4 regions of the Metabacillus schmidteae genome follow, and region 1 is predicted to be linked to each of the others. Evidence: riboswitches for the same ligand, from Rfam matches in the RefSeq annotation. Region 1 holds a riboswitch; each other region holds the start of a gene.

Region 1 (8,165 bases):
AAAGAAACATAATTTTAACAATTATTTCAAGAATTTTGGGGAGTATAAATGGTGAAGTTCACAGTTGGAAAAAACTAGTGAAGAAAATTGCAGGAGGTAGAATAAAAGTGAAGAGAAAATTTGGTATATATGTGTCCATTGTTGTTCTGACATTAGCATTTATAGGAGCGAACCAAGTATTCGCTGAAAAAGGTCCTGAAGAAGAACCAACATTGATGGAAATGGGACTTGATAAGGAAGAGTTTCATCATAAAAGACATAAAATGAATCCAGAGATCATTAAAAAGCGTGCTGAAGAATTAGGCATTGAAACAGAAGGAAAAGAAACAGAGGTGTTAGCTCGGGAAATTCACGAAGCGAAAATTTTAGAAAAAGCGAAAGAGCTAGGAATTAAAACCGAGGGAAAAAAGATTGAGGAAATCGCAAAGGAAATTAGAGAAACACTTATTATGAAAAAGGCAAAAGAACTCAAGATTGATACAACAGGCAAGTCACTGGATGATTTAAGTAAAGAGATATTTGAAGTCAGTGTTATCAATGCTGCAAAGGAATTAGGAATTAAAACCGATGGCAAGGATATAAAAGAAATAGCTCGTGAAGTCATCGATAAAAAGACGATGCAAACGGCGGAAAAGCTGGGAATTGATGTGAAAAATAAATCAACTCAGGAAATCCTGGAGGATATTTTTACAAACTACAAAGATGAAGCTATAAAACAAAAGCTGTTTCCTTTTGATGACGATATTCGGGAATTACGCTTTATGGGACATAAAGAGGGGCATCATAAAGGAAAACACTCACATGAATAGGGGAAAGAGGATGACTGAATGTATTCAGTCATCCTCTTCTACATATATAAGATTCACCGTGCTCTACAATCTTTCATAAAAATTATATGCTAAAAACGATAACTTTCGTGTTAAAATGTTGAAGGCTTTTTGATTTGTGAAAGATTGGAGGAAAACAAATGGGTACATCACCTCGATTTCTACCATTTGCTGCTCTTATTGTGGGTGTTATTGCGGTATCTACTTCAGCTATATTTGTAAAGTTAGCAACTGCTCCAGCTCCTGTCATTGCTTTCTATAGGCTCTTTTTTTCAACAGTGCTAATTGCCCCGATTTTCTTTCTGAAACATTTCTCTGAAATGAAAAATCTATCAAAAAAGGATTGGACCTATTCAACGATAGCAGGAGTATTTTTAGCTTTTCACTTTATCTTATGGTTTGAATCGTTAAATTACACATCTGTTGCAAGCTCTGTTGTTTTGGTGACACTCCAGCCTTTGTTTGCCTTTATCGGTACTTTTCTGTTTTTTAAAGAAAAAGTGTCAATCGTGGCGATTATCAGCGGATTGATAGCAATAACCGGAAGTGTGATTATTAGCTGGGGAGATTTTAAAGTTAGCGGTATAGCATTACTAGGTGATTTATTAGCATTAGCCGCATGTGCGATGATTACAGCATATCTTTTATTTGGGCAAGGAATTCGAAAGCGGCATTCTTTAACATTGTACACATTTATTGTGTATGGGATAAGCTCCATTACCTTATTAGGGTATTGCCTTTTGTTGCAATATCCACTAGCACCATACCCGCAGGAGGACTGGATTTATTTTCTGTTATTAGCCATCATTCCGACGTTGCTTGGTCATTCGCTATTTAATTGGTCATTAAAGTGGGTAAGTACGAATACAATTTCAATTATGATTCTCTTTGAACCGGTTGGATCCATTATTCTCGCTTATTACCTATTGGGAGAAAAAATGATTCTTTCGCAAATGATCGGCGGTACGGTCATTTTGCTTGGCATCATTTTCTATGTATTTGAGAGAAAGCTATTAAACGTATTACAAAAAGAAATAAAGCCTACCAATTCTTAAGTTGGGGGCTTTATTTTGTATATGTCTGTTTTGCATCTTTAACATACACTTCCTGTAACTCTTCAATTGTCATTCCGGTTGCATTCGAAAACCCCTTATCGAAATCATTTTCTTTAGCTGTTTCAATAATAATCGTTTTAATCATCGATTCTCCAAATTGATCAACAAGATACTTAATGCCATAATAACTTTGTAAATAAACATCATAATCTTCTAAACGATACTTCTCCCAATCCTGGTGGCTATCAAGTTTTTTAAATTCTACTTCTCGAAAAGGATAATATCTATGGGCTACATTGTGCATCCCTATGTATTCCGCAATACCTTCATGAAACCATAAAGGAATTCTATATACATAAAGCCCTTGTTGTTTAATAAATGCCTGCAAGCGATAATGTGTATATTCATGTAAAAGTGTACTTTGAAAATAAAAGGATTCAGGCATTTCGGCAAGTAGGATGTTTGATAAGTCTGTAATCGCTATGCCTATTATGTTATTTGGATCATCAAAATATCCCATTGTTTCAATTAGTGAAGTTTTTTCATATAATTCTTCTGTAGAAGAATGAAGAATTAAATCGATTTGATTATCTTTTACCTCCCCGAACATCACGGTTGTAAGTTCATCCGCTTTATCAATGGATTCCTCAATGATCGGGAGTAACCCGACTTCTTGTGATTCATAGTAAACCTCTACATGACCATAGGTGGTCGTTAATTTATTTTTCTTCATCTCTTTATAGTCAGCTATGGTTACTGTTTTTTTCTGAAACGGAATTATATACAATTGGTATTTTTCTTCAATTGTCAGGTTTTCTCCAAGCTCTGTTGCAATCATATGATTGATGGATAAAAAGTAAATCGATAAAAAAGACGTGCAAATGGTTAGTAAAATAAATGAAAGAATCCCACTTTTCCTGCTAAGAAGTGTGATATTCCTCTTAGGATTAAGAAGAAGATAAAGACAAAAACAAAAAAACAAAAATGAAACCAGTGCCATGATGATACTGTAAACGGTGGATATTTTTATGTTAAAAAATAAATGAACACATACAGAAATAACAAAGAGCACGCAAAAAATAAGCAAATAATGTATGGCATTCTTTAAAAACAGGAATTGTGTTTTCAATGTGACCTCCTACATAGGTGATCTTTTTTTATACTTATGAACAATGTCCTGAAAAAATGCCGTGTTCAAATGCAAAAAAGAGAGACCACATAAGGTGACCTCCTCTTTTTGATTAAGATTATAAGTAGAAAATTGAACATAGATATGCAAAAACAAAACCTAAAGGAAAGCTGACAATTAAGGATAACCCATGAACAGGCCCCTCTTCATTGCTTATTCGAATCGCTTCTTTATATCCATAAGCAAAATGAAATAATGATAGTAATAAAGTTAGTAGAATAATAGCAAAAGATATAGTCATCATCTGTCCTCCGTTTTTTACAATCTAGTCTTTCTATTAATACATGCTAGAAAACAAATGAATATGATAACTTTTTAAAAAAGGTAGGGAGAACTGAAAAGCTAGATAGAAGATATTAGAAGAACTTGGCTAATCGCCAAGTCCTAATGGAGAAAGCCTTAGTTTTTCTTTTACTACTGTCCATAAATTTTTATACTTCCTGATAGTATAAATAAAACCTTGGCCGATGACCAAGGTTGAATAAACTATTTTCTTTTCACTAATCGAGGAGCTGTTAATAACAATAAACTAACAACAATAGCTGAGACAATTATTGTTGGAATCATATAGGATGCATTATATCCAATTGAGTAGATTAATACAGGCGTACCTTCCGGAGCGAAAGAAGCAAAAAAGAAAACTCCTGCAATGATGTGTGCAACTGCTCTAAGTATGCCTCCTAAAATTGTGCCTAATGTAATAAATAATATGGCTGCTTTTCTATTATTATTTGTTAATGCATTTTGTACCGCTTTAAAAAATACCCCACTTGCTCCTACTAATGTAAAAGCTAAATAATAATCAAGAAACCCTTGAACAGGGTGAACAATATAAGGATTAAAAATAGCTTGTAATAAACCTAAAATGAGTCCGGTAAGTAATCCGCCTTTTAATCCCCAGCGATATGCCATAATAAATACTGGAATCATTCCAAGTGAAATGGATCCACCTTGCGGCAATTTGCCGATTACCCCAGATAATAAATCCAATAAAAATGCCAATGCACCTAGCATGGCGACTTCAATTAAAAAAACTAAACGCTGATTTCCTTGCAATCTAATTCCCTCGCTTTTTTTATTAAACCAAAGGGAACCTTTCATATCTGCGTATAAACTAAAAAAGCAATGAATGGAATGATCATAGTAGTCCCAAACATTACTTTTTATAAATGATCATCCACATCCCTACACTAGTATTAACTAACAGGTTCAAAGGGTTAGAATGATCAAAGTCATTCAATCTCAGCTAAAAGGCTCCCCCTGTGGTTTAAGGTATTATATTTTAGTCATAACTATACACCATCATTCATTAATCAACAACTAAAAGAAAGAAGAATTTGAGAGAACCTGCATTATTTTTCGTAATGAATTAATAGGCTGGTACATATAATTCACCAGAATTGTCCATGGGGTGAATGTATGAGTCTAAAAAAAATACTTAGTTTTAAACAACCTTCTATTAGAAAGCAATTGAATGTTTCAAGGAAAGAAAAACAATATGGAGGTATTATTCAACAATTACAACTAGAAGACTTCTGGCATAACTTAGAGATTCATGAAAGATCATTTATACGTAATTGTGTGAAGTGGTCATTTAGTGGACGATTTAATGGAGAAGATATAGATCACCCGGATAGTCATGCTCAAACAAAGAGAGATGATTGTCGTTTTCTAATGGGAAATGCTGCTTGGGCATTTGATTCCAAAGAATATGTATTAACTGAAAAAATACTTAATGAGGTAATTCATCGCTCAAAAAGTACTTATACTCTTCATCGAGCATATCAGAAATTAATATATATATGAGGTTTCAGAAAATAAGTCTTTAATACAAAAGTGGAAAAATTATTGTGAAGAACATATTAAGTTAGCTCCGGCATTATTTTATGAATCGGATAACAAAGAAGAACTGCCTCCAGAAATCAGATCTTTTTCTGTATTGAAAAAAATTTTACTTGATGAAAATGCCTTGGAGGAATATAAAGAGCTATCCTTTATAGAACAGCAGTATAATTACGGATACTTTTCTAATGAAGAAAAGGTTTTAAGAGATATGTGAGGGACTGGAGATTATTCTTTAGTCCTTTTTTGTTGTAAAAGCTATATTTATTAACGCTCTTCACAAAAAACAAAAAATAATTCAAAAAAGTGCTTGCGAACATAAAAATATCATGATATATTATTAAACGTCGCTGCTGCGGTAGTGATGAGCAAAAATACAAACAGTAAGAAACAACGATGAAAAATAAATATTGACAAGCTGTTTGTGAAATGTTATATTGATAAAGTCGCTTCTGATGAGAACGACAAACCAAATGATCTTTGAAAACTAAACAAAACCAAGCGTGCCAACGTTAATTTCGATTAACAAAAAACGTACTATATAGTACAAAATTTTATTATGAGCTACATCAAACACTTTATCGGAGAGTTTGATCCTGGCTCAGGACGAACGCTGGCGGCGTGCCTAATACATGCAAGTCGAGCGAATCTGAGGGAGCTTGCTCCCAACGATTAGCGGCGGACGGGTGAGTAACACGTGGGTAACCTGCCTGTAAGATTGGGATAACTCCGGGAAACCGGAGCTAATACCGGATAACATTTCGAACCGCATGGTTCGAAATTGAAAGACGGCGTCTAGCTGTCACTTACAGATGGACCCGCGGCGCATTAGCTAGTTGGTGAGGTAACGGCTCACCAAGGCAACGATGCGTAGCCGACCTGAGAGGGTGATCGGCCACACTGGGACTGAGACACGGCCCAGACTCCTACGGGAGGCAGCAGTAGGGAATCTTCCGCAATGGACGAAAGTCTGACGGAGCAACGCCGCGTGAACGATGAAGGCCTTCGGGTCGTAAAGTTCTGTTGTTAGGGAAGAACAAGTACCAGAGTAACTGCTGGTACCTTGACGGTACCTAACCAGAAAGCCACGGCTAACTACGTGCCAGCAGCCGCGGTAATACGTAGGTGGCAAGCGTTGTCCGGAATTATTGGGCGTAAAGCGCGCGCAGGCGGTTTCTTAAGTCTGATGTGAAAGCCCACGGCTCAACCGTGGAGGGTCATTGGAAACTGGGAAACTTGAGTGCAGAAGAGGAGAGTGGAATTCCACGTGTAGCGGTGAAATGCGTAGAGATGTGGAGGAACACCAGTGGCGAAGGCGACTCTCTGGTCTGTAACTGACGCTGAGGCGCGAAAGCGTGGGGAGCGAACAGGATTAGATACCCTGGTAGTCCACGCCGTAAACGATGAGTGCTAAGTGTTAGAGGGTTTCCGCCCTTTAGTGCTGCAGCAAACGCATTAAGCACTCCGCCTGGGGAGTACGGTCGCAAGACTGAAACTCAAAGGAATTGACGGGGGCCCGCACAAGCGGTGGAGCATGTGGTTTAATTCGAAGCAACGCGAAGAACCTTACCAGGTCTTGACATCCTTCGCTACTTCTAGAGATAGAAGGTTCCCCTTCGGGGGACGAAGTGACAGGTGGTGCATGGTTGTCGTCAGCTCGTGTCGTGAGATGTTGGGTTAAGTCCCGCAACGAGCGCAACCCTTGATCTTAGTTGCCAGCATTCAGTTGGGCACTCTAAGGTGACTGCCGGTGACAAACCGGAGGAAGGTGGGGATGACGTCAAATCATCATGCCCCTTATGACCTGGGCTACACACGTGCTACAATGGATGGTACAAAGGGCTGCAAGACTGCGAAGTCAAGCCAATCCCATAAAACCATTCTCAGTTCGGATTGCAGGCTGCAACTCGCCTGCATGAAGCCGGAATCGCTAGTAATCGCGGATCAGCATGCCGCGGTGAATACGTTCCCGGGCCTTGTACACACCGCCCGTCACACCACGAGAGTTTGTAACACCCGAAGTCGGTGGGGTAACCGTAAGGAGCCAGCCGCCTAAGGTGGGACAGATGATTGGGGTGAAGTCGTAACAAGGTAGCCGTATCGGAAGGTGCGGCTGGATCACCTCCTTTCTAAGGATATGAGGTACGCTTGGTATTTTGTTTAGTTTTGAGAGATCATTAGATCTTTCAATATATGTTCCTTGAAAACTAGATAACGAAAACAATTCAAGTAATTCACTGAGTTTAAACGCTTAGTTTAGTGATTCTCTTATTAATGAAGTAAATGACATCTTCGATGTCGAAGGTTAAGTTAGTAAGGGCGCACGGTGGATGCCTTGGCACTAGGAGCCGATGAAGGACGGTACTAACACCGATATGCTTCGGGGAGCTGTAAGTAAGCTTTGATCCGGAGATTTCCGAATGGGGAAACCCACTGCTCGTAATGGAGTAGTATTTTTACCTGAATACATAGGGTAATAAAGGCAGACCCGGGGAACTGAAACATCTAAGTACCCGGAGGAAGAGAAAGCAAACGCGATTTCCTGAGTAGCGGCGAGCGAAACGGAATTAGCCCAAACCAAGAGGCTTGCCTCTTGGGGTTGTAGGACACTCTATACGGAGTTACAAAGGAACGGAGTAAATGAAGAGGTCTGGAAAGGCCCGTCAAAGAAGGTAACAACCCTGTAGTTGAAACTTCGTTCCCTCCAGAGTGGATCCTGAGTACGGCGGGACACGTGAAATCCCGTCGGAAGCAGGGAGGACCATCTCCCAAGGCTAAATACTCCCTAGTGACCGATAGTGAACCAGTACCGTGAGGGAAAGGTGAAAAGCACCCCGGAAGGGGAGTGAAAGAGATCCTGAAACCGTGTGCCTACAAGTAGTCAAAGCCCGTTAATGGGTAATGGCGTGCCTTTTGTAGAATGAACCGGCGAGTTACGATCCCGTGCAAGGTTAAGTTGATAAGACGGAGCCGCAGCGAAAGCGAGTCTGAATAGGGCGAAAGAGTACGTGGTCGTAGACCCGAAACCAGGTGATCTACCCATGTCCAGGGTGAAGTTCAGGTAACACTGAATGGAGGCCCGAACCCACGCACGTTGAAAAGTGCGGGGATGAGGTGTGGGTAGCGGAGAAATTCCAATCGAACTTGGAGATAGCTGGTTCTCTCCGAAATAGCTTTAGGGCTAGCCTTGAAATGAGAGTCTTGGAGGTAGAGCACTGATTGGACTAGGGGCCCCCATCGGGTTACCGAATT
Region 2 (8,165 bases), on a different contig from region 1:
CTAGCATCACAATTAAAAGACGATACACTTGAAAGCCTTGTAGGACAAACTCTCATTATGCAGGAAATTGAGAAAAAGGGCTATAAAGCAAAAGAAGAGGAAATTAATAAACAGCTCGATACTATTAAAGCAGATTTTGAAGATGAAAATGCGTTTGAAGAAGCATTAAAAGGAAATAGCATGACTCTGGATGAACTTAAACTCCAAATTGCTGACAGGGTAAAATACGATCAATATATTAAAAATGACTTAAAAGTTGAAGAAGTAACTGACAAAGAAGTAAAAGAATATTATGACACAATGACAAGTTCTGCTGAAAAAACCGCAGAAACTCCAAAATACGAAGATGTTAAAGACATGCTAAAAACAAACCTTGAGACACAAAAAACACAGGAAAAACTTGCAGCAAAAGTTGAAGAGCTTCGGGAATCTGCAGAGATTGAGCTGAAATTGTAATTAATAGAAACTAAAAACGCTTGTTCAAATGAACAAGCGTTTTTAGTATGAATTTCATTTTATCGTACATACTAATACCAGGACTTGTAGCTCAATGTGCAGAGCGGTCAATAGTTACATCGAGGACTGTTGAACATCTTGTGGGTTCAAATCCCACCAAGTCCTTTTAATCCTCATTTCCAATATTCACATAAATATCATCTACTTTAGGTTCTTTTTCAATTAATCCTGCTTCCTTTAACCATTTAATCGTTTCTTTCCATTGTTGTGGATCCTGACTACCAAATCCTTCATCAGATTTCATGAGCGGTAATAAGATATCCAAACTTTGTACTTCAACATCTTCTACAAGCGGAAAGTTTGATTCATCCTGGTTGTTTAATAAAATCTGTAAAGCTTCATCAGGATTCTCTGCAGTAAATTCATATCCTTTCGTTGCAGCTCTCCAAAAGGCCTTTATTGAATCCTGTTCTTTTTCCCATGTTTGATCACTTGTTACGGCAACTAGCTCATAGTAATTAGGTACTCCATATTCAGTAGGGTTGATATTACGGGTATTATGGCCTTCATGGGCAAGTACAGGTACTTCGTGGTTTATATATGCACCAATAACAGCATCTACCTTTTTACTGACAATTGAAGATCCAAGTTCAAAGCCAACATCAACCATTTCAACATTTTCAGGGTTTCCCCCATCTGCTTTTACCATAGACTTTATGAGTGATTCATTTAGTGGAATTCCAGGGAATCCGACTGTTTTTCCTTCTAAATCTTTAGGAGATTGAATTTTGCTATCTTCCATAAAAATAACCCGGTTTAAAGGTGATCGTACAATCGCACCTACTGATTTTATGTTAACATCTTGATTCGCCCGAGCAATAATTACATCTGGTTGATAGGAAATACCTAAAGTGATTTTTCCTGCAGCAGCCAGATTAATTGGATCTGTAGGATTTGCAGGGAATTGAATATCAACATTAAGTCCTTCTTCTTCAAAATATCCTTTTTCTTTCGCGATGTATAAAAAACTGTGAACAGCATTAGGATACCAATCTAGCATAATGCTAACTTCTTTTAATTCTTTACTCTTTTCCCCACCTGTATTAGTTGTTGTACTGGAACATGCTGATAGAATGACTGAACATAATACTATAAACAATACGAACGCTCTTCTTTTCAATCTGTTTTCCTCCATTTAAGTCTATTTTCTTCAACTATTCTTACGATAAAAAATAATCCAATTCCAACTATTGATAGAATCACGATAGGCGCGAAAACACCTGCTCCATCAAATTGGGTCATCATTCTTCTACTGAAATATCCCAAACCGGACTGTGCACCAATCCATTCTCCTATAGCAGCCCCAATGACACTTAATGTAACAGCGACCTTCAGCCCAGATAAGAAATATGGTGCACTTCCGGGAATTTGAAGCTTAAAGAAAATATCTTTTTTACTAGCCCCCATCGTTTTAAGCAAATCCTTATACTCCTTGCTCGTTGCTTTTAGTCCATCATATGTATTCACCGTTATAGGAAAAAACGTAATGAGAACAGTCACAACAACTTTACTCCATATTGTGTAACCAAACCAAAGAACAAATATAGGGGCAAGTGCGATAATAGGTATGGTCTGAGACGCAATGATCAAGGGATAAAATGTTTTTTCAACCGTTTTACTAATACTCATCCATATCGCGAGGCCTACTCCAAAGAAAATTGATAAGCTCAGCCCGATGACGATAATAAGAAATGTAGCTGGTAAGTGTTCTAAAAATAGCGGTTCCCTCAACAGCCATATCTTAACGATCACATTTGTTGGAGTGGGAAGGATAAAGCCCATATCAAGTATTCTTGCACCTACTTCCCAAACAAGTAGGAGAAATAAAATAAAACTGCATGAAGGTCCATATTTATGTACTAATTTCATAGATTCTGCCTCGATCGCAACACATCTAATAGTTCATCTTTTAGTTGGAGAATATCAGGGTGATTTAAGTCTTTTACATTTCTAGGTCGTTGCAATGGAACCTTCATTTCTTTCAGCTCTGTTGTAGGTGCTTCAGTAAACACATAAATGCGATCTGATAAAAATAATGCCTCATTCACATCATGAGTAATAAATAGAATGGTTTCCTTTCTCTTTTGCCACTGAGCTAATAACCATTCTTGTAATGATAATTTTGTTATCGCATCCAATGCACTAAACGGCTCGTCAAGTAAAAGAATGTTGGATCCACTTAAAATTGTTCTTAAAAAAGAAACACGTTGCCTCATGCCACCTGATAAATCACTTGGAAAACAGTTTTCCACTCCTTTAAGGCCAAACTCTTCTAAAAGCATGATGACTTTTTTATATGCTTCACTTTTTTTCATCCCTTTGATTTCAAGTGGTAGAGATGCGTTTTCAACAATTGTGCGCCAAGGCAATAGTAAGTCTTGTTGAGGCATATAACCCACATGACCTAACCTATTGATGACAAGCTGATCTCGCAAAAATATTTCACCTTCACTAGGTTGTTCCAGTCCTGTAATTAATTTAAATAATGTGCTTTTTCCAGATCCGCTTGGCCCAAGAAAACTGATAAATTCTCCCTCATATACATTCAAATTGAGTTTTTTTAGAATCGGTTTTTGACTGACATTCTTTTCATATTGAAAGCTAATATTATTGAATTTTAAAATTGTATTAGTCATGTACCGGCCACATCATTTCATGGTAAGCCATATCCCAGAACATATATTCAAATCGAGTTGTATTAAGAAAGATCTCTTCTAATTGACTTAACTCTGCTTCTGATTTCCCTTTAGCAAGGTCATTCATTAAATCAATACACCAAGAAGCAAGCTGACCGAATTCATTTGAAGCATACATTGTAATCCATTCACCGTAAAATTCATGCTGACACGCTCCTTCCTTTTTTGATAACTCTTTACCTATCTCCCAGTAGCTCCACATGCAGGGTAAGAGAGCGGCAACTAACTCAGCCAGCGTTCCATTTTGACTAACATGTAACATATAGTGTGTATAGGCAAGTGTTGTCGGAGAAGGCTTCGCATCCTCTAATTCTTGAGTGGTAATGTCAAATCTTTTGGCATATTGCCGGTGAAGCTCCATCTCTTCATTTAATGTCGAATTAAGCAATGCTGCAAATCGCCCCATTGTATTCAGATCCGTTGCTTTTACAGCACCTAAAGCAAATACCTTTGCATATTCAATTAAGTACAGATAATCTTGAACCATATAAAATCGAAACTTTTCTTTTGCAAGTGTTCCATCTCCCATCCCCTGTACAAACGGATGTGCGTGATTTTGTTCCCAAATAGGCTTAACTTTTTCATAAAGTCTTTGACTAAATTTCATTTAGTATCTCCCCCTTTACTTCATTTCCTGTATGACTCCATTCATAGATAAACATTAAGATCGATTTGGTGAACTCAACTAATTCATCGATTGACAATTGTTCATTTACAGAATGAGCATGTTGCAGTTTTCCTGGTCCATAGATAACTGTTGGAATTCCAGCATCAGCCAACCATCCTCCATCTGTTACAGAGGGAGATACATCTAAAATTGGCGGCTTTTGTAGTATTGATTTATGGGTAGCAGCTAATATCTGTACAGCAGGATGGGCAGGATCTACTTCTAATGAAGGAAAAATTTCTCCTCTATCAACAATCATTGATTTACCACCCCATTCAAAGATAGGCGGATGTTCACGGAGCCAAGGATCAGACTTTGCTACATGAATAATGTGCTCTTCAATCTCCTTAACAATCTCTTCATATGATTCGTTCGGATAGTAGTGAACCGTAATCCATAATCGGCACTCATCCGCGATAAATGCAGCATGTCGGCCACCTTCAATAACTGCCGGGTTTATCGTATTTGTTCCAGGTAAAAATCCCGGGTAGCTTTTTGTTACAGCCCAATGACGTTCAAGTTCCTGCAGTCCTTGAATAATTTTGGTCATTTTTTCGATTGCACTTGCTGCAAAAAGGTTCCCTCCAGCATGGATCATTTGTCGCCTTGTTGCATCATGATAAGTTTGTGCGCTTTTCACTGTAATCCAGCCAGTAATGACACCACCTTGACCTTGAATATGTAAATCACTTGTATCTACTACAACAGCAAAATCAGCTTTATATCCTCTATTGCAGCATTCTAAAGTCCCTGCTTCTCCTACTTCTTCTCCAATCACTGATTGAAATATAAGATCACCTGGTAGCTCAATTCCTTCCTCTTGCAATAACTGAATAGCAAACAATGCACCAGCCAAGCCACCTTTCATGTCTGCAGCTCCACGGCCAATAATTACTCCATCTTTTACAAAAGGGGTAAAAGGATCTGTTGCCCATTGTTCATCTTCATGCACCTCAGCTACATCAATATGTCCGTTAATAATCAAGCTTTTATAAGAGGTTCCGTTAGTTCCCTTCTTAACACCAACAACGTTTGGATCATTTGGATATACATCCCACACATCAATAGAAAACCCCTTATCCTTTAAAAAATCCGCAATAAACAACTGTGCTTCCTCTGTGTTTCTAGCCGGTGGTGCAGGTGTTCTAAATTCAATTAGCTTTTGAACTAAAGAAACCAACTCTTCTTTCCTATCAAGAACACTTTCAACTAATTGAGTGATCGTTTTTGCCAAGCGTACTCTCCTCCTTTTTCCAAATAAAAAAACCACTTCTACAAGAGAAGTGGTTTGAATGGCATAAATAATGGCATTAAAATTATAGCAACTAATGCTACAAACTGACCAAATATGTACTCAAACACCTCTTCCCTCCGCTAGTATTATCTAGATCAGGTAATAAGGGTCAAGGCAAACGCCTCTCTCAGCTTTAACAGCTCCCCTAGTGGTGATAATTGAATATTAAATTAATTGAATTCTCATTATTTCTATTTTTACCATAAACTTTTTTCTTTGGCAATGTTTTATTGTTATTGTGTTGCTGAAATTTGATCTTTTACTGAGTGTTTATGATCGAATATGTTGAATAAAAAACCAAATAATGATGCTAATATTTGTTGAAATAACATTCCTAATACAACTGGCACTGCAACAGCAGGTGGAAAATATTGAACAGCAATAACAGCACCTGCACTAATATTACGCATACCACCTGTAAATAACATCACAACTTGAGTTTCTCTGTCTCTTTTTAGCACCATCCCTAATCCCCATGCAATACAGTAACCTATGCAGGCAAGAAAAAAGACAGTTAACCCGATCATCAATAGTTTTACATCAAATTCTTTGATGTATGGGGAGATAACTGCTCCGTTAATCATAATGACTGAGGCAAGAGCAAGCTTTGAAAACGGTGCTAACGTTTTTCCTACCTTTATACTTTTATCGTTCGTCAGATGATTTGTCATCATACCTATAAGTGAAGGAATAACAACCATAAATAATAATCCGGACATAATATCCATTACATTAATTTGTACATTCTGACCCACAAAAAAAGATAACGTAAATGGCACTAAAAATGGTGACAGCATCGTGTCAAATAAGATGATGGATAACGCAAGTGCAATATTCCCTTTATAAATCGTTACCCACATAAAGCTTGTAATACCTGTTGGTATGACAGATGCCAAGACAAATCCGGTAATCGTTAAGTGATCGTTTGGATAAAAGGTATGTCCAACTGTCCATGCAAATAAAGGCATGACCAGATGAAGCAGCAAAATGATCACAAATAAAGGCAGTGGTTTTTTTATAACACCTTTAAGAGATGAAAAACTTGACCCTAGACTACCTGTTAATGTCATAAATGCAAATAACCATGGAATGAGAAATGTTAAGGGTAACAGCTTATCTGCAAGCAACACACCTGTTAACACACTAATTGGTGTAATGACAGGCATCCACTTTTCAAGCTGACGATTCAATTTATATAACATAAAAGCATTCTCCTAATCTGGAAAAATATCTTGATAAATGAAAAACTAAAATCTATGTATATGCAATTGTACCAGAAAGTAGAAGGTTTTTGTGTTTTCAGATTATTATGTCCTATTAATTTAAAAATTCCCCATTCAATTAATACCTTATATTTCCTTATCCTCTATGCTATGATTTACGGAATTTTACGCAAAATAATCGTACCGAACGAAGAGCAATGGAGTTGAAGAAATTGAAGAAAACCATAATCATTTGTTTATTTCTCTTATCTCTAACCTATAAACATACATATGGAACAACAGTGAATAATCCCTCTGTTCATCCGATTAGTTTTGAACCAGAACTCCCCTCATGGGAAGAGGTACAAAACGTGATTCCACGTAAATCTAATTTCACTGTTATTGACGTTGAAACTGGAAAGAAATTTGATGTTCAAAGAAGAGCCGGAAGCGGTCACGCTGATGTACAACCTTTAACCAAAAAAGATACACTAATGATGAAAGCCATCTATAACGGCGATTGGAGCTGGCGTAGACGCGCTGTTCTAATTCAGGTCAAAGACCGACTTATCCCTGCATCAATGCATGGAATGCCACATGGAGCAGGAGCCATCCAAAATGGATTTCCCGGCCATTTTTGTATCCATTTTTCGGAGAGCAGAACACATCGTTCAGGTAAAAAGGATTTATCACATCACATTATGATCTTAAAAGCAGCAGGAAAGTTTGATGAATATGTATCAACCCTATCGGCAAAACAATCCTTGGAGGTTTTTCTCTTAACTGTTAAAAACAGTGATAAATATTTGAGTAAAAAAGTGATTGTATCCAGCAACAATAATTTAAATCGGTCATTTTCATTTTTTGATCAGATCGAAGGTATGCAATGGTCAATAAAAGAACCAATTCAAGATGATTCGATTATCCTTACGAAGAAGATACCTGTTGAAACGAAACTTTATCTAAAAACTATTGGACCAGTAAAAGTGAAACATACCTTTACCTTAGTGAGAACATCTCCGTTTTCATCATGGAAGGTTATGGTGGATCCTTTTTTAAAAAAATTACCGAATCCATAAATCGTTGAAGAAATAGGAGGTGCTTTTCATTTGTTCGTGTTTCTAGCACTTTTCATGCTGATCACACAGCCTGTTGAAACGTCAGATAATCTATCGATCACATATGAAGGGAAGGAATTAAAATCACTACATCGCTCTGAAGTTGCTCTTTCACCATTTCAGTATGATTTTATTGATGAAACCAAATTTAATGAATTAACGAATGTTTTAGAATCAAAAGTATATAAAGGACCAGTCAACGCTTCATTAGATCAACACGGTAGATTAATTAGTGAAGAAACGGGATTAAAATTAGATCGTGATTTGTGGAAGGAGATATTTTATTCCCGTTACTTTTCACAAGGTCCTGCAACAATTGAAATACCGACAGAAACACTTTATCCAAAAGTAGATAGTGAACTTCTTTCCTCGATTAAGGACAAAATGGTAGGTCAATATGTCACTTTTTTTAATAGCCGTAATACAGAAAGGACCCAAAATATTAAATTAGCTTCAGAGGCAATAAATAATCATGTAATCTTTCCTGGAGAAATTTTCTCATTTAATTCTGTTGTTGGAAAAAGAACAATAGAGAAAGGTTATTTACCTGCTCCAGTTATCGTAAGAGGAGAATTGTCTGAAGGAATTGGCGGAGGGATTTGTCAAGTATCATCGACTCTTTTCAATGCCGTTGATAAAGCAGGTGTCAAAATTTTAGAGCGTTACTCACAT
Region 3 (8,165 bases), on a different contig from region 1:
CTACATAATCACGATCAACAATTGTTAGTTTGCCAATCCCGGCCCGAGCTATCATCTCCGCGTTTGCAGTACCTAATGCACCTGCACCAACAACTAAAATATGTTTCTTTCGTATTTGCTCCTGACCTTTTTCTCCGATCGGAGAGAATAATATTTGTCTAGAATAGCGTTCCATTAAGTCGTAATCATTCCTTCTGTTGGACTACTTGCGATAGCATAGTCTTTTTTAGCTATTCTACCAGCTTCATACCCTAATCTGCCAGCTTCAATAGCCAGCTTCATTGCAACAGCCATTTTCACAGGATCTTTTGCAGCAGAAACAGCTGTATTTAAAAGGACTCCATCTGCACCGAGTTCCATTGCCAATGCAGCATCTGCAGGAGAGCCAATTCCGGCATCAATGATAACAGGAACCTTTGATTGCTCAATAATAAATGATAGATTAAGAGGATTTAATAATCCCTGACCAGAACCTATTGGTGAAGCACCAGGCATAATAGCATGAACACCTAATTCTTCTAATCTTCTTGCCAGCACAACATCATCTGACGTATAAGGTAAAACAATAAATCCTTCCTCAAGCAGCATTTCACTAGCCTTTAATGTCTCAACAGGATCGGGAAGTAATGAACGGTCACAACCGATCACTTCTACTTTAATCATGTCACATAGTCCTGATGCTTTTGCAAGCTTCGCAATTCTCACAGCTTCCTCAGCTGTTTTTGCTCCTGCCGTATTTGGTAATAGTGTATATTTTGATACATCTAACTGCTCCAGAAAATTAGGCTGTGATTCTTCAAAAATATTCATTCGACGAACGGCAAATGTTAAAATCTCTGCTTCTGACTGAGCGACTGCCTCCTTTTGGATATCGAATGATGGATATTTTCCTGTCCCTAATAATAATCTTGATTGAAATACTTTATCTGCAATTTTTAACATAACAATCATCCTCCTCCTACAAAATGAACTAATTCAATTTCATCACCATGCTGAATGGTTGTTGAATCATATTGATCTTTTAAGATAATTTCGCGATTATGTTCCACGATGACTAAACGATTTTCTAACTCGTAAAAAGCTAATAACTGCTGAACTGTCTTAACATCTTCCTTTAAATTAACGAATTCTCCATTTAGTTTTATACTCATCATATCACCTCACAGATTGTGTTAAATTTCTTGTTATGGAGAAAGCCCTGACATAATTTTCATCTATCTTTCTCTTTAAAATAAAGTCTCTAATCATTGTCCCTGTTTGAGGGGCAAGCAGAATCCCATTTCGGTAATGTCCTGTTGCGAACAGGATGTTATCATCTTCAGGATGCAGGCCAATATATGGTTTTCCATCTTCTGACTGTGGTCTTAATCCAGCCCAGGTACTTACTAGCTGTGCTGAAGATATACTTGGCATTAACGGGGTGATCTTCTCAATTAAAGCTTGAATCCCACCTAAAGAAGGTGTTGTACTCCAATCATCCTCCACCATTGTTGCACCAATAACAAACCTTCCATCACCTTTAGGAACAATATAGCAATGATCATAAAAAATCGTCTTTTCCAAATGCAGTGTATTACTTTTCACTGCCAAGCATTCACCTTTTACTGGTTTCATACCATTTGGTAATCCCAACTGTTTAAAGAAATAGCCGCTCCAAACACCATTCGCTACGACCACTTTATTACAAGTAAAATCTCCTTGTGGTGTGCAAAGAACATAATCATTTACTGATGTTTTTTGGATGGAATGAACAGGAGCATTCTCGATAAATGTTGCACCTAGTAAACTAGCTGATTTTGTAAATGCCTTACAAACATGGATTGGTGAAACATGCCCATCCTCTGGAATATGTAGTGCTCCTTCAATTTCATTTGATACATAAGGTTCATTTATTAAAACTGTTTCTTTTGTGTGCCATTCAAGTGACTCATGGTGATGAACGGCTTGTTTTAATGACATTACTTCTTCTAACGTTTTAGCAACTTTATACATGCCTTTATCAACTAGTTGAATATGAATCTGTGATAAATCTAAAAGTTCGTCTTGTAAATGATGGTATTGTCGTTGACTTTCCTTTGCAAATTGGAAAAACGCATCATTCTGTTCGAGTTCAGAATTAGCCCCAAGCATTCCCGCTGCCGCACTTGTCGCGCCAGATCCTCCTTTATCACGTTCCAATACAAGGACAGAGACACCTTCTTTTGCTAATTGGTAGGCAATCGATTGACCAATGATTCCGCCACCAACAATTCCTACATCATAGTGTTTGCTCATTGTATCTCTCCTCTATTACTCTTTTCTTTTAATTTTATTAACGCCTGCTTTGGGTCTTTGTTCTGCATGATATAAGACATAACCGCTACTCCATAAACATTTGTTCCTTTTAGCTGATCAATTGTCACTGGAGTAATTCCCCCTATTGCTATAACCGGGACCTTGACGTTTTCACAGATTATCTTTAACTGCTCAACACCTCTTGGTAAAAGGTCAACCTTACACGTTGTCTCGAAAATATGTCCATATAATAGATAATCTGCGCCCTCTTTTTCACATTGAATCGCTTCTTCTAATGAATGAATAGATCGTCCGATTCTAAATGCGGGCCTGTATTTTTTTACTTCCTGAATCGAAAAACTATGGCTTGGTAAATGGAGATTAGGTATGTTTTGTAATATAGCAACATCCATTCGATCATTTATGACGAGCTTTTCCTTTTGTACACCTTTTGCCACTAATTCAGATACAAGCAACATTATGTCTGAAGCTGATTTTGTTTTTTCACGTATATGGATATAGTCTACTTCATTGTGAATAATAGACAATCGCTTTATCAGTTCAGCGATGGTTTGCTTTCCGTCTGTTATGACATGAAATTCCATTACAATCACCTTGTTCTTTATAGCAAATAAAAAAACCACTTTTCGATAGAAAAGTGGTTTTACATACATATATGTATTATGCTGTAATCCACTTCCCTACGCTGGTATGAACCAGATCAGGTTATAAGGGTCTTAAAGAATCACTTTAATCTCAGCCCATTGTATAGGGCTCCCCTAGCGGTTATTTGCCAATATTCATTTGTTATTTAGTATTATCATACCAAATGTGTGAAAACTTTCAAGAAATTATTTTATTTCTAATAGATGTTTTCGCATACTTAGATATTTATTATTAAGTTAGAAGTAAGATCAGATCGTTTCATTGCGCTGCAGACACTCGCTTTCCGCGGGGAGGAAGCTGAGCCCTCCTCGGCTTCGCCTGTGGGGTCTCAGCCTTTCCTCACTTCCCGCAGGAGTCGAGTGTCTTCCGCTCCATTCCACTATCGACTTTAAAATAGTATTCAAAAGAATAAATCTTCACGAAAATGTATCCCCATAAACAATCGTTTATTTTTAAATATCTATTTTCCAATAACCTAATAACCTACATATTCTAGAACAACTCTAACTCCTGTTTTAGCTCGTTCACATATTCTCTTGATCCTGTCACGATGAGGCGGTCGCCTAGTTTGAGGTCTGTGTCACCGTGTGGAACGATTGAGTCTTTTCCTCTAAAGATTCTTACGAAGATGATATCACCTGTAAACGGGAAATTGCGTAGTAAGATATCATCGTATTTTGGGTTATTTAAATTAATTTGATGAAGAGTTGTTTCTTGGTTTGTTAGGATTCTCATGACACTTGGTGCTTCGATTAGTGCTCGCAGCACTGTATTTGTTGAAAGAAGTGTTGAGAATATGTCAATTCCTTCATCTTTTAACTTACTTGCTAAGTCAGGTGAACCAACACTAGCAATAACTCGATCAACTTGTTCTTCTTTTGCAAACGTGGCAATCGCAGCATTTTTTTGTTCATCACCAGTCGCTACAACGACCATATCCACATCAAACGCATTATGCTCTTTTAATGCATCAACGTTAAATTCGTTAATTTCTTTTATTTCAAATAATGATTCAGCGATTTTTTGATCAATTTTATCTTGTTGAATATGGTAAACCGTTGTTTCATAAAGATCAGGATTCAATTCTCTTGTAACAGGCAGTGTCATTTGATTTGCACCAATAAACGCCACTTTAATTTTTGTTGGCCCACCTTCCGTTTTAGGGAAGAGCTTTTTAAAGAATATTGGTGTCACAATACTCGTAATGACAGCAACTAAGATCAAGGCTCCAGACATTTGGGATGTGATAATCTCCATTCTCTCCCCAATTGTTGCTGCTGCAATAACTAAAGATAATGTTGATGTCAGCAAAAACCCTGAAGCTAAAGTAGTTTTCATATCATACCATTTCTTCAAATAGAGAACAGGTACAATCTTCGAAATTAACAGGGCGATAAAAAGTAAAGGAATGAGAATAAAGATTTTTGGATCTTTGAATAATTCCCAAATATCTAAATCAACTCCAACCATTACGAAGAAAATTGGGATAAGAAAACCATAACCAAAGGAATCAAGCTTTTGTACCATTTCTTTATTTGGCGATAGAAGGGAAACTAATACCCCCGCTAAAAAGGCACCAAGAATATTTTCTGCACCAATCGTCTCAGATATCGCCACTAATAAAATGATTAATGTGAATACAGCACGTGTCCCAATTTGAATTGTCCCCTTGGACATTGTTTCAATAAAGGAGCGATTCATGAATGTTTTTCCTAAGAAATAGAGAGCTACACCGGCACCGAATAGAATTAATAATAGCCATGTATTGCTTTCTCCTCCACCATATATAGAGGCAAAAACAGCAAGCAAAATCATCGTTACTAAATCAGCGATAACAGCGACCAACAAAATAATCTGACCGATGTTGGATTTCATAATCCCAGCATCTTTTAAGGTTGGCACAACAACACCTAATGAAATCGTTGAGATTATCAATGTCATGAGGAAAGCATTGTCCATTAAACCAATCCATACGAATATGTACGAAAGAAGTAGTGATAAGGCAAATATCCCCGTAAAAATAATCATTGAAACTAAGAACGTGTTAGGGGCATTTTTTCCTGAAGGAAGCTTTTCTTTCTTTTTCCCTCCTGCAAATGCTGTAAAGTCGATTTCAAGTCCACTTAGGAACATGAGGAAAATGAATCCAAGCATTGATAATGTTTCTAACCACATATCCTGATGAACAATATCAAAACCGCTTTTTCCAATGAATAAACCGACAATAATCTCAGCTACCACGACAGGCATAAAATTCATCTTTAAACGGTGGAGTAAAATTGGGGTTAAAAATGCTGCGAGTATGACAATAACTAATGAAGTTACAGACGCTCCATGCATCCTATCCCTCCTTCTTTTTTGTTTTTTGTACTTCAGTGAAATATAGTAATGGTTGAATGCAGCAAGAGGATGTTTAGTTTGCTCCATTCAACCTGAACATTTTTTCTCCATAATACAAACTGTTTAAAATAATCTAGTTCCTATAATATACAAATTTAATTTTTTATTGTAATAATATGCTTGCTCGTTATTTAATCAAATATTGCATAAACAATGTAGCCATTCCAAAATAAATTAAAATACTAATAATATCATTAATCGTTGTAATAAACGGTCCTGATGCAACAGCAGGATCTACTTTTAATTTGTGCATAATTAAAGGAATAAATGCTCCGGAAATAGTTGCGACAGTCAGTGTTGCCAGAATAGACAAACCTACTAAAATCCCAAGGAAAAGAGTTCCCTTCCATATAAAGACAGTAAGAGCTACAACAATACCACATATTGCTCCTGTAATGAGTCCAGTACCAGCTTCTTTTAAGAGCATCTTCATTAGGCTTTGATCTTCTGAGTCACCTAACGATATTTTTCTTACCGCAACCGCTAATGCTTGTGTCCCCGTATTACCGGCCATTCCGGCAATTAATGGAATAAATACAGCTAAAATGGCTACTTTTTCTAAGGTTTCTTCAAAGCGTCCTATTAAACTCGCTGTGAACATACCTAAGAATAAAAGGATAATGAGCCATGGCAGCCTCTTTTTCGCTGCTGAAAACGGACTTCGATCGGTTGAATCAACATCGGAAACGGCAGCTAATTTAGAATAGTCATCACTTGCCTCTTCATCAATTACATCAACAATATCATCAACTGTAATGATACCTAATAAATGACCCTGAAAATCTACAACTGGAAGAGCTAAAAAGTTATAGTCCTTCATTTTTCTAGCAACTTCTTCTTGATCCTCAGCAACACTTACTGAATAGACCCGTTCGCTCATAATCTCTGAAATCATTGTATCAGGTTCACTTATAATAAGATCTCTTAACGAAATAACTCCGGCCAGCTTTTCATCCTCATCAATGACAAACACATAATAAATCGTTTCAGCATTTGGTGCTTCCTGCTTTAATATTTGCATGGCAGAGTGAACGGTTTGATGTGCATGAATGGAGATATACTCCGTCGTCATGATACTCCCTGCTGTATATTCTTCATAGTGAAGCAGTTCACGAATTTCTTCAGCTGCCTCATTATCCATAATGGTTAAATAGCTTGCCACCTGGTCTTTATCTAGTTCATTCAAAACATCAACAGCATCATCCGCATACATATGTGCAAGCATTTGTGCAGCAAATGTGGGATCCATTTCAGACAAATACGCTTCATATTGCCCATCTTCATCTTCAATGTTCTCAAACACTGCAGCCATTTCTTCCGGTGAAAGATATTGATATACTGTATTTCGTTGATCAAAATCAAGTTTAATAAACAAACTTGCTTGATCATATGGATGCTGCTCTAAAAAAACTGATCGAAACTCATCCATATTTTTATCTGTTAAACTTGTTAGAAGTGCTTCATATTCAAGCTCTACTTGTTCTTTCACTTCTGACATAAGTTATTCCTCCTCTCTTTAGGTTAAATTATATATATGAAAAAATGTTCCATGCATTCGACAAAAACTTAAGTATTTCTACATATTGTGCTTCTGCTCATAATAACTATAATATTCTATATGTATTTAATGAATCAATAAGTTGACAACTATTTACACAATTGAAACATTTCAGAAATGCTCAACATCCTTTACTTGATCAAATTATCAGATCCACAAAGTACAAAAATAACTTTATTTTCCTTTTATAAAAGGATTCTTTGCAAATCGTTCACAATCCTTTAAGATTGTAAATGATACAATGAAGATAGACCGTTTTTCAAGTTAAAAGATTTTAGAAAGGGATCGAATATGACAAATGATAAATCCCCTCAACAGCAAATAGATTATACGTTAATTTTTATATTATTTTTATTAGCGATTGTCAGTACAGTTGCTATTGATAGTGCGGAAACAACATTACCTGCCACACTGCAAAGTATTAATTTTTCGATAAAACAAATTCAGTGGTACATCATTGGAGCTGTTGCTATTGCTGTGACAATGCTCATCGATTATGATCGCTTTAGACAGCTTTCATGGTATTTATATGGTTTCGGTTTATTACTGTTACTAGGTTTGGAAGTATTACCGGAAGGAATTGTTCAAACCATTAAAGGGGCAACAGCCTGGTATAAATTAGGACCGCTTGGGAATTTCCAGCCTTCAGAATTAATGAAAATTATTATTATTATCGTCTTAAGTAAAGTCGTTGCTGACCATCGAGAGAGTTATCCACAAAATACAACAAAGGATGATTTTCTTCTTATAGGAAAAATAGCGGCAGTTGCCGGTCCCCCTATTCTATTGTTAATTAGACAACCGGATATGGGAATGACAATGGTATTCTGTGTGATTATTGCTTCATTACTTCTGATTTCAGGCATTAAATGGCGTATTATTTTACCAGCAGTTATTACGTTTGTAGTGGGTGTAGCTACATTCCTTATCCTATTTTTTAAATATCCTGATATCCTTTTAAAATATATTCTTGGTGGTCAATCCTATCAATTGGATCGATTTTATGGTTGGTTAAATCCTTATGAATATTCCGGAGAACAGGGTTTCCAGCTTGTTAAATCACTACTCGCAATTGGGTCAGGAGAATTAGGTGGAAAAGGATATAATAATTTAGAAGTGTATTTACCAGAGGCTCATACTGATTTTATTTTTGCTATTATAGCTGAGCAATTTGGTTTCATTGGTGGTAGTATCGTTGTATCGCTATTCTTTTTACTTATCTACCGAATGATCCATATCTCTTTAGAAAGTAATGATCCATATGGCA
Region 4 (8,165 bases), on a different contig from region 1:
TTCCAAGTAGCGATATAAAGACAGGAAGCAATGAATCAGAGATTCTCACTGAATCAGCGCAAACGATATCTGAAGCTGTTCGGATAATAAAAGCAAAGGTAGATAAGGAGCTGGACTTTGGACATGCCAAAATGATTATTTTTGGAGATGAGCTAGTAAAAGAAGATATAACAAATATAGTAGATTGGTTTAGCAGGAGAAGAGATATACAGGCAATTGCATGGACAGCAATTGGTCGTCCAAGCGCATTAAAGATACTTGAAGCAAAGCCTATGGGTGAAAGACTGCCTTCCAATTCGTTATTTTTAACTTTTGGCAACGCGGGAACAGAAACACCGTATATCAGTTCTGTTTATTTATATAAATTAATGTCTCTCAAGTCTGAAAGAGGAATTGATCCTATATTACCAATTATTGAAGCAGACGACCAGGATTATTCAACAAATCAGTTAGCAGTATTTTCTAGCTTAAAGCATGCTCTCACACTAGATGATGAGCAAACAAAATATTTTAATATTATCAAAAATAACTCCTCAAAAACGGAGGTTAAAGTTGAAGGAGAAAATAATGCACCATATTTTGTTTTTTCGACAGATAAAGTTCGAACAACCTATCGAATTGAGGAAAAGAACACTAAAGTCAACATCTTAATGAATATAAAAATCAGTGGAGTAGTTGAAGAGGCTTTTGATGTATTGCAGGATGAGAAGAAAAGGGAATATGAAAAGGACATCGAACTTGAAGTTTCGGATCACATAAAAAATTTGTTGAAATTATTTCAAAAGGAAAACGTTGATCCAGTTGGATTTGGACTTAGATACCGTGGATTACATACAGGTAATGAATCAACAAAAATAAATGAATGGAATTCCATCTATAAATCAGTTAATTTTAAGGTGACAACTCAAGTGGAAATGAAAAATGTTGGCATTATTAAGGATCAGGATGGATATCCAGAATAGATATATAATATAAGATAGGAATGGACAACTTTCTTATCTCTTCACTTTTTCATATGAAGAAATAAGAGGCAAGGAGGAGATGAAAAAGTTGATTCATGTAGGCATGGTAAAGCCCCATCATGCACATTTTTTTGCCGCAAAAACATCTGAATCAAAAGATCATTACCATCTAATTAAGGGCTTCACTTTAACAGTAAATGGAAATAGCCTTGATCGTCATCAGCATTTTATTAGAGGTGTGACAATGACTGCTAACAAACATTATCACCGCTTCTATGGAGAAACTGGTCCTGCTATTCCATTAGAAAATGGTGGTCACTATCATTTGTTTGAAACCCGTACTTATTATAACTATGATGAGGCTGTTTTGTCACAGTTTGGGGGTGTGATGTATGGGGATGGTGAGCGTCCAAAGCATGATCACACGTTTTCTGGAAGAACACATGGTATAGTTGGAGAGGATCCGTTTCTTAATCATTCCTTGATATTCTGTAAATGAAGAAAAAAAGAGGGATTTATCATGGTAGATAAATCCCTGAAGTATTATTTGTAAATCCGAGAACCCAGTGCAGTAAATTCTTTTGCTTTCTCATTCATCCCTTTTTGACGTAATTCTTCAAAAATTCCTTGATTATTGACATTTTCCTTAATATCATGAGAAATTCTCATTGAGCAAAACTTTGGTCCACACATTGAACAAAAGTGGGCTGTTTTTGCCCCTTCAGCCGGCAATGTTTCATCATGATATTCCATTGCTCTTTCTGGATCTAGAGAGAGATTGAATTGGTCTTTCCACCTAAACTCAAATCGTGCCTTGGATAGGGCATCATCTCGGTATTGGGCATTTGGATGTCCCTTTGCTAAATCAGCAGCATGTGCAGCAATTTTATAAGCGATGACTCCTTCACGAACATCATCTTTATTTGGTAGCCCAAGATGTTCCTTTGGTGTCACATAGCATAACATGGCTGTGCCGAACCAACCGATCATGGCTGCTCCAATTGCAGAGGTTATATGGTCATAGCCAGGAGCGATATCGGTTGTCAAAGGTCCTAAAGTATAAAAGGGGGCTTCATGGCAGATATCCTGCTGTTTTTCAACATTTTCTTTAATTAGATGCATTGGAACGTGTCCTGGTCCTTCAATCATAACTTGAACATCATATTCCCAGGCTATTTTCGTTAGTTCTCCTAATGTTTCAAGTTCTGCAAACTGTGCTTCATCATTCGCATCAGCAATAGAGCCGGGGCGTAAACCGTCGCCTAATGAAACGGCAATATCGTATGCTGCTAAAATCTCACATATTTCATGAAAGTGAGTATATAAGAAATTTTCTTTATGATGAGCTAAACACCATTGGGCAAGAATGGAACCCCCTCGTGACACGATTCCGGTTGTCCGATTAACGGTTAACGGAATATACCTGAGAAGAACGCCCGCATGAATAGTGAAATAATCGACACCTTGTTCAGCTTGTTCAATAAGCGTGTCACGATATACTTCCCATGTTAAATCTTCAGCAATTCCATTCACCTTTTCTAATGCCTGATAAATTGGTACAGTCCCAACTGGAACAGGTGAATTACGAATGATCCATTCTCTTGTTGTGTGAATGTTTTTTCCAGTTGATAAATCCATGATCGTATCGGCACCCCAGCGGATTGCCCATGTCATTTTTTCAACTTCATTCTCGATAGAAGAGGTAACGGCAGAATTTCCAATATTTGCATTGATTTTCACATGAAAATTTTTACCTATAATCATTGGTTCACTTTCAGGATGATTAATATTTGCCGGAATTATTGCGCGCCCACAAGCAACTTCATCCCGAACAAATTCAGGATCCATTTTCTCACGAATCGCGATAAATTCCATTTCTGGTGTAATTATTCCTTGTCTTGCATAGTGTAGCTGAGTAACTCTTTTTCCTTTTTTAGCTACAAGTGGTGTAGTAGACTCTGACGGGAATATATCAGTCGAAGATGGAAATAGAGTTTTATAGCCATTATCTTCAGGTTTGCTTTTTCGACCTGCATAATGTTCAACATCTTGTCGGCTCTTAATCCAGTTATCTCTTATTTTGCGAAGGCCCTTAGAAATATTAATATCAGCATTTTGATCTGTATAAGGCCCGCTTGTATCATAAACACGTATAGGTTGATTTTCTTTTTCATCAAAAGTACTTTTCGTTTTATCCTGTGAGATTTCCCTCATTGGTACTTGAATGTCAGGTTTACTACCTTGTACATAAATTTTTTTGCTGCCAGAGAATGGTTGTTTAACATTAATCTTCATCTAATCTCCTCCTAGAATATTAGTTATGTGATCACAACGGAAGGAAATAAAAAACGGGCTCTGATATACAGAACCCGTTAGGTAGATGTAGGAAAAATAAAATAAAGGGGCGTGTGCGAAGACCCTTTTATAAACTATTCCTACTTCCCTACGCTGGTATCATCCAGATCAGGTTCGAAGGGTCAAAGAACTTCGAGCGCGTTCTTCTCTCAGTCCAAGCTAATGGACTCCCCTAGTAGATAATGGAAATTTAATTAAATTCCAAGAATAATCATATCACACTGAAGATGTAAGTCAACAGAATCTTTTTTACTATCTGAATATTCGTGAAAAACGAGGACCTCCACTCTTGAATGAGTAGAAGTCCTCGTTTTCTTAATAGGAACTAGTTAGATAGTAATAATAAAATAGGAAGAAATTGCTAGGGTGAAATTTCACCTTAAACTTTTATCGGAATTTTTTGTAATAGAATTATGTAGTTTATTCAATCTATTTTTCCATTCTTTAGAAAGAGTATCTAATGATAAAATGGCTTCAATCTGTCTAATATTTTCTTTATCATGAAAGAAGGTATGATGGATGGTGCTTATGGATAATCCTTTTGGATGTTTTTCAAGTAATTTAATAGAGGAATTAGAATAAATCGTACCTTCTTCTAACACTCGAAAAAAATATCCAGTGTAGCCGTGTTCAATAATTTTATTTAAAAGGGTAGGTATGTTTGTGTATTTATTAATTGTTGAGCATGGAAACCTACCTTGTGAAACCTGAACAATTGCCTCACCAATTTGATAAATATCTCCAATATTTACATCAGATTCGGTCATACCTTTTAGAGTTAAATTTTCACCGAAAGCAGCTTTAGGGAGAATGTGTTGATAGAGTTGTCCCCAAAATCCATAATGTTCATAAGCATATACACAAATTACACGTTCCGATCCTCCATGGAATTCATGATTTTCAACATCATCACCAATAATTCCATTCAACGTGACATTTAGCTCAGATACTTGATTTTTAGCTATACCTGATTTATATTCCTTTCCCTTATAGGTAAGAGTAGAGGGTGTTCCTTTACTTAACCAAACAATTTCATGATTCAAAGAATTCACTTCCCTTAAGACGAATTGGAGAAAAAGTTTCTGCCTTTTTATATAGATGATTCGATGAAAAATACATCAAGGTTTCCCATTGATGTATTTATACATTTTACTTATAATATTCTAATGATTTTCTTTCGGTTTACTTATAGCTTTGCTCTCAGCCATTTTTATATTCAGTAATTCATCTAAGTGTTGACTTGCTATTAATGTTCGATGTGAATTTAGGCCATCTTCTTTGGCAATTAAAAACATCTTGTTACGATATTCCTCTATTACGGTATCTAATGTTTTCACAATGAACACCTCACAGTATACATCTAGGTAAATTGATCCTAGTATTTTTATTATCTGATATTTTAAAAGAAAGTAAATAGAATACTGTGTTTTTTTTCCTATTTTCAAAAAAAAAAGTCGAAATATTATATAAAGTGAATCAATAGCAGGGAGGCTTTGTGGATTTTTTAATTGAAGAAAAGTGATAAATGTCCTGGTTAAAGGGGGGAAGCACATTAAAAAGCTACAGCATTTTAGGCTCTTTTGCTGTAGCTTTTATCAACTCTCTGAAATAAAAAGAAATCTACGGATGATAGAACAAGAAAAAATAGGGATTTCTCCATGAGAACTAGGTGGTAAAGGGAACTTTCCAAATTTCATCAATGTCCTCCACGTCCATATCTGAATTGTGCGTTTATCTGACCTTGCAGCATTTTTTTTCTTACATCTGCTTCACTTTCCCGCTTACGTTCCTTTAAACGCATTTCTTTTAAAATCTCTGTTGTTTGTACACCGTCCTCTCGTTTGTCAGCAATGTCCATCAATGTTTCAATATCGGAAAACGAATATTTTCGCGTACCACGATCATTTCGATACGGTGCAATTAGTTTTCTTTCTTCATAATAACGAATTTGCCTTAATGTTAATCCGGTTAGTTCGCTGACTGTACCTATTGAAATCACCTTTTTATCCTTATAAGAGCGGTCTGGATGATTCAATATCTCCACCCCTTAAACAATTCTTACTTAGAGTATATCCTGTTATGGCAAAGATGGCTTCTGTTATGTAAGAAATTCTAACATAAAAATATATTCCGTGTAAGTAGTTGTGAGGTTTTTTTACAGCTGAAATGTAACAGAAGCAAAGAGTGGGTACAATTAAGAAAATCTTCGAGAATTAATGATCTCATTAAAGGAAGGATTTTAGATGAGAACCTTCTTCAGGTCTATAAGACTTTGTATTTATTTGAATGTAAATATTCTCTGAAAGTTTTTGTAAAAAGGATTCCGGGAATAAGGAAGTAACTTCTTCAAAGTGATTTGTAAGTGTGTTGTAAATAGTTAATGAAGCTAAAAAACCTTTTTCGAATATAGCCATATATAATTGCTGGTTTTTTGGTTCAGCTAAATTGAGATAAAAAACTTTTGTGTAAGAAAGATCTTGTTTTATAGCAATTACCTTTATCTTCATTCGTTTCAACTCCATAGGTTATTGAAACTATTGTCGACAAATTTTTGAAAATTTAACCAAATTTATACAATCTTAATATCTCAATAAAAAATCTTAACATTGTCTTAATCGCCACATAACAATTTTGAGGTAAATTTAATAGTGTAAAAAAATAAATGGAGATGAGTGCTATGAGCAAAATGTTACAAACTGCACTTGAAGAGCAAAGAAATTACTACTCACAAAAGCTACTGGCAATTGGTGTTTACAATAGCCAGGTAATGAATAAAATGACACTAACAGAATTGAAAAATGAATATAACTATTTTTATCACAACATACCAAAGGTAAAGAAAAAGAGCTCTTCAACAGGATGAAAAAGAAAAAGACTCCATCCATATTTTGGAGTCCTTTCTTAACTGATGACCTTTCTAAAGAAATCAGTTAAATTCTTAGTGTGATCAAAATTGTTTTTTCGACTTTCTTTCACAAGGCCTTCTAAAGTTCGTAAGCTGGTTTCTATATATTCGAGGAGAATGTGAGAACTAAAATATAGTCCAGCTTGTTTATGTAGAATTACTTCTTGAAATTCCTTTTCCATAATGGATCCTTTGTTACCATTATGGAAAACATGTAAGCCAATGGCTGGAAATGAATCTTTTTCAATAATCCATTTGCAAATTTGCAAAGGCTTTAAGACAGCAAGATACATTTTAGCAGTACTATTGTTAACTTGTTTAAGACGTTTATAATTTTTTTTAGCCATGCTGAGATAATGGTGAAGAACTGAATACGGTGAGAAAGTATGTTGGGCAAATTGCTTTAATTCTTCGGTAAACATAACATCATTTCGGTAAGTGATAGGGGAAGATAACCATTCAAGAAGAGTAGGATTTGACTTATTCAGTAAACGTAAAGCCTTCTTAATATCCCACCCAACAACTTCATAGGTTTCTAAGCTATTTCTTTCTAAAACATCACGTTCTTCATATAATTGCAAATACCAATCTTGTTCATGCTTATAAATAAATCTTATATCAAAGTCACTATCTTTTTCATGTAAGGTCCAAGCACGGCTTCCGGATTCACAAGCAAATAAAATTTGTATTTGCTCTTGTTTTTCTAAGTCATTTAAAATATTTTTGATTACATTGTTCATAAAGATACCCCATTTATGTGTGCTATTATTATAATTATATACTTTTCTTATGAAAAACCTTCAAATTTACGTTAAATAATAGTAAAATATATAGGGAGTGCTATTTTATCCTATTATAGTTAATAAAGGATAGTATAGATGTGGCTTTATCAGTAGAACTCTGTGACAAGTAAAGTTTTTTCTAACACTTTTATCTTTGCTAATTTTTAACAAGAGGGCGATGGGATGAGATCATTTACTGAAGAAGAATTACAGAATGCATTGGATTTGTTTCGAGTTTTTGCAAGGGCTTTCAAAAGCGTATCCGAGCATTCTATCCGTGATAGTAAGGAGCATGGATTCAATCCAACAGAATTTGCAGTATTGGAATTGTTGTTCACGAAAGGTCCGCAAAAGCTTCAGCAAATTGGTTCAAGGCTTCTGCTAGTTAGTGGAAATGTTACGTATGTGATTGATAAGCTTGAAAAAAATGGCTATATCTATCGAGAACAGGATCCAAAGGATAAACGTTCAATTTATGCAAAGTTAACAGAGAAAGGTCAAACATATTTAGATGAAATCTATCCAATTCATGCAATTCGAATGGCACGTGCATTCTCTGGCTTAAATGCTGAAGAGCAGGTAGAGTTGAAAGCGCTCTTAAAGAAGGCGGGAGTACATAGCCAGCATTTACTATTCAGATAGATTGCTAAGTATCTAGATTGGAAACGTTTACCCGTAAAAAGGGTGGCCATTTTGGTCACTCTTTTTTAAGTTCGAAGTGATTGTCTCACTGAAATATTAAAGAAGTTTAAAATTGATGGAGAAACGGAAAAGAATGTCTTTCATAGAGCAGATGAAAGACAAAATGAAGATGAAAATGAGCAAGAATGTCTTTCATAGAGGGAATAAAGGACACCATTAAGGTTAAAACGATTTAAGTGTCCTTCATAGGAAATAACTGAATTTAATTCTCTATTTTGCATTATTTATTTGTTCAATTAATGTCCGTAGTGTTTTATCCTGAGGTGATTCAAAATAGTTATGAAAAGGGCATCCAATTGTTTTTGATCGGTTGAGAACTTTGTCCATGGTGAATTGTTCGACTGATAACTCTTCATTGATTTCATCCCAAAAAAGTGGTGAAGCAATGAATGCTCCTTCTTTTTTTCCACGGAGAGAATAGGGAGCGATAATAGTTTTGCCCTCTGCATGTTGAATATA

What was found. Region 1 has a riboswitch for thiamine pyrophosphate ahead of thiT (energy-coupled thiamine transporter ThiT). Riboswitches for the same ligand answer to the same signal wherever they lie in the genome.
Region 2: another riboswitch for thiamine pyrophosphate. It lies ahead of HWV59_RS09735 (acetylornithine deacetylase); the one in region 1 lies ahead of thiT (energy-coupled thiamine transporter ThiT).
Region 3: another riboswitch for thiamine pyrophosphate. It lies ahead of HWV59_RS06025 (thiamine phosphate synthase); the one in region 1 lies ahead of thiT (energy-coupled thiamine transporter ThiT).
Region 4: another riboswitch for thiamine pyrophosphate. It lies ahead of thiC (phosphomethylpyrimidine synthase ThiC); the one in region 1 lies ahead of thiT (energy-coupled thiamine transporter ThiT).

What each region holds. Positions count from the first base shown of each region.
Region 1 covers NZ_CAESCH010000002.1:897,940-906,104, forward strand. Annotated here, with positions in the region: gene HWV59_RS25150 (hypothetical protein) at 108-809, shown strand; gene HWV59_RS25155 (DMT family transporter) at 968-1,882, shown strand; gene HWV59_RS25160 (hypothetical protein) at 1,893-3,011, opposite strand; gene HWV59_RS25165 (hypothetical protein) at 3,130-3,312, opposite strand; gene thiT (energy-coupled thiamine transporter ThiT) at 3,558-4,127, opposite strand; TPP riboswitch at 4,237-4,342, opposite strand; gene HWV59_RS25175 (hypothetical protein) at 4,491-4,877, shown strand; rRNA gene HWV59_RS25180 (16S ribosomal RNA) at 5,492-7,042, shown strand; rRNA gene HWV59_RS25185 (23S ribosomal RNA) at 7,217-8,165, shown strand, end outside.
Region 2 covers NZ_CAESCH010000001.1:2,047,097-2,055,261, reverse strand. Annotated here, with positions in the region: gene HWV59_RS09765 (SurA N-terminal domain-containing protein) at 1-456, shown strand, start outside; tRNA gene HWV59_RS09760 (tRNA-OTHER) at 537-621, shown strand; gene HWV59_RS09755 (ABC transporter substrate-binding protein) at 623-1,651, opposite strand; gene HWV59_RS09750 (ABC transporter permease) at 1,633-2,385, opposite strand; gene HWV59_RS09745 (ABC transporter ATP-binding protein) at 2,382-3,152, opposite strand; gene tenA (thiaminase II) at 3,145-3,819, opposite strand; gene HWV59_RS09735 (acetylornithine deacetylase) at 3,809-5,113, opposite strand; TPP riboswitch at 5,229-5,330, opposite strand; gene HWV59_RS09730 (bile acid:sodium symporter family protein) at 5,407-6,375, opposite strand; gene HWV59_RS09725 (hypothetical protein) at 6,609-7,454, shown strand; gene HWV59_RS09720 (VanW family protein) at 7,491-8,165, shown strand, end outside.
Region 3 covers NZ_CAESCH010000001.1:1,236,493-1,244,657, reverse strand. Annotated here, with positions in the region: gene HWV59_RS06045 (thiazole biosynthesis adenylyltransferase ThiF) at 1-175, opposite strand, end outside; gene HWV59_RS06040 (thiazole synthase) at 175-942, opposite strand; gene thiS (sulfur carrier protein ThiS) at 948-1,151, opposite strand; gene thiO (glycine oxidase ThiO) at 1,156-2,274, opposite strand; gene HWV59_RS06025 (thiamine phosphate synthase) at 2,271-2,879, opposite strand; TPP riboswitch at 2,956-3,065, opposite strand; gene HWV59_RS06020 (monovalent cation:proton antiporter family protein) at 3,433-5,280, opposite strand; gene mgtE (magnesium transporter) at 5,468-6,838, opposite strand; gene HWV59_RS06010 (FtsW/RodA/SpoVE family cell cycle protein) at 7,190-8,165, shown strand, end outside.
Region 4 covers NZ_CAESCH010000001.1:2,074,513-2,082,677, forward strand. Annotated here, with positions in the region: gene HWV59_RS09880 (Ger(x)C family spore germination protein) at 1-962, shown strand, start outside; gene HWV59_RS09885 (YmaF family protein) at 1,042-1,461, shown strand; gene thiC (phosphomethylpyrimidine synthase ThiC) at 1,506-3,257, opposite strand; TPP riboswitch at 3,386-3,501, opposite strand; gene HWV59_RS09895 (MOSC domain-containing protein) at 3,692-4,369, opposite strand; gene HWV59_RS09900 (aspartyl-phosphate phosphatase Spo0E family protein) at 4,481-4,654, opposite strand; gene HWV59_RS09905 (MerR family transcriptional regulator) at 5,014-5,352, opposite strand; gene HWV59_RS09910 (hypothetical protein) at 5,543-5,824, opposite strand; gene fbpA (Fur-regulated basic protein FbpA) at 5,995-6,180, shown strand; gene HWV59_RS09920 (nucleotidyltransferase domain-containing protein) at 6,219-6,962, opposite strand; gene HWV59_RS09925 (MarR family winged helix-turn-helix transcriptional regulator) at 7,188-7,646, shown strand; gene HWV59_RS09930 (DNA ligase D) at 7,917-8,165, opposite strand, start outside.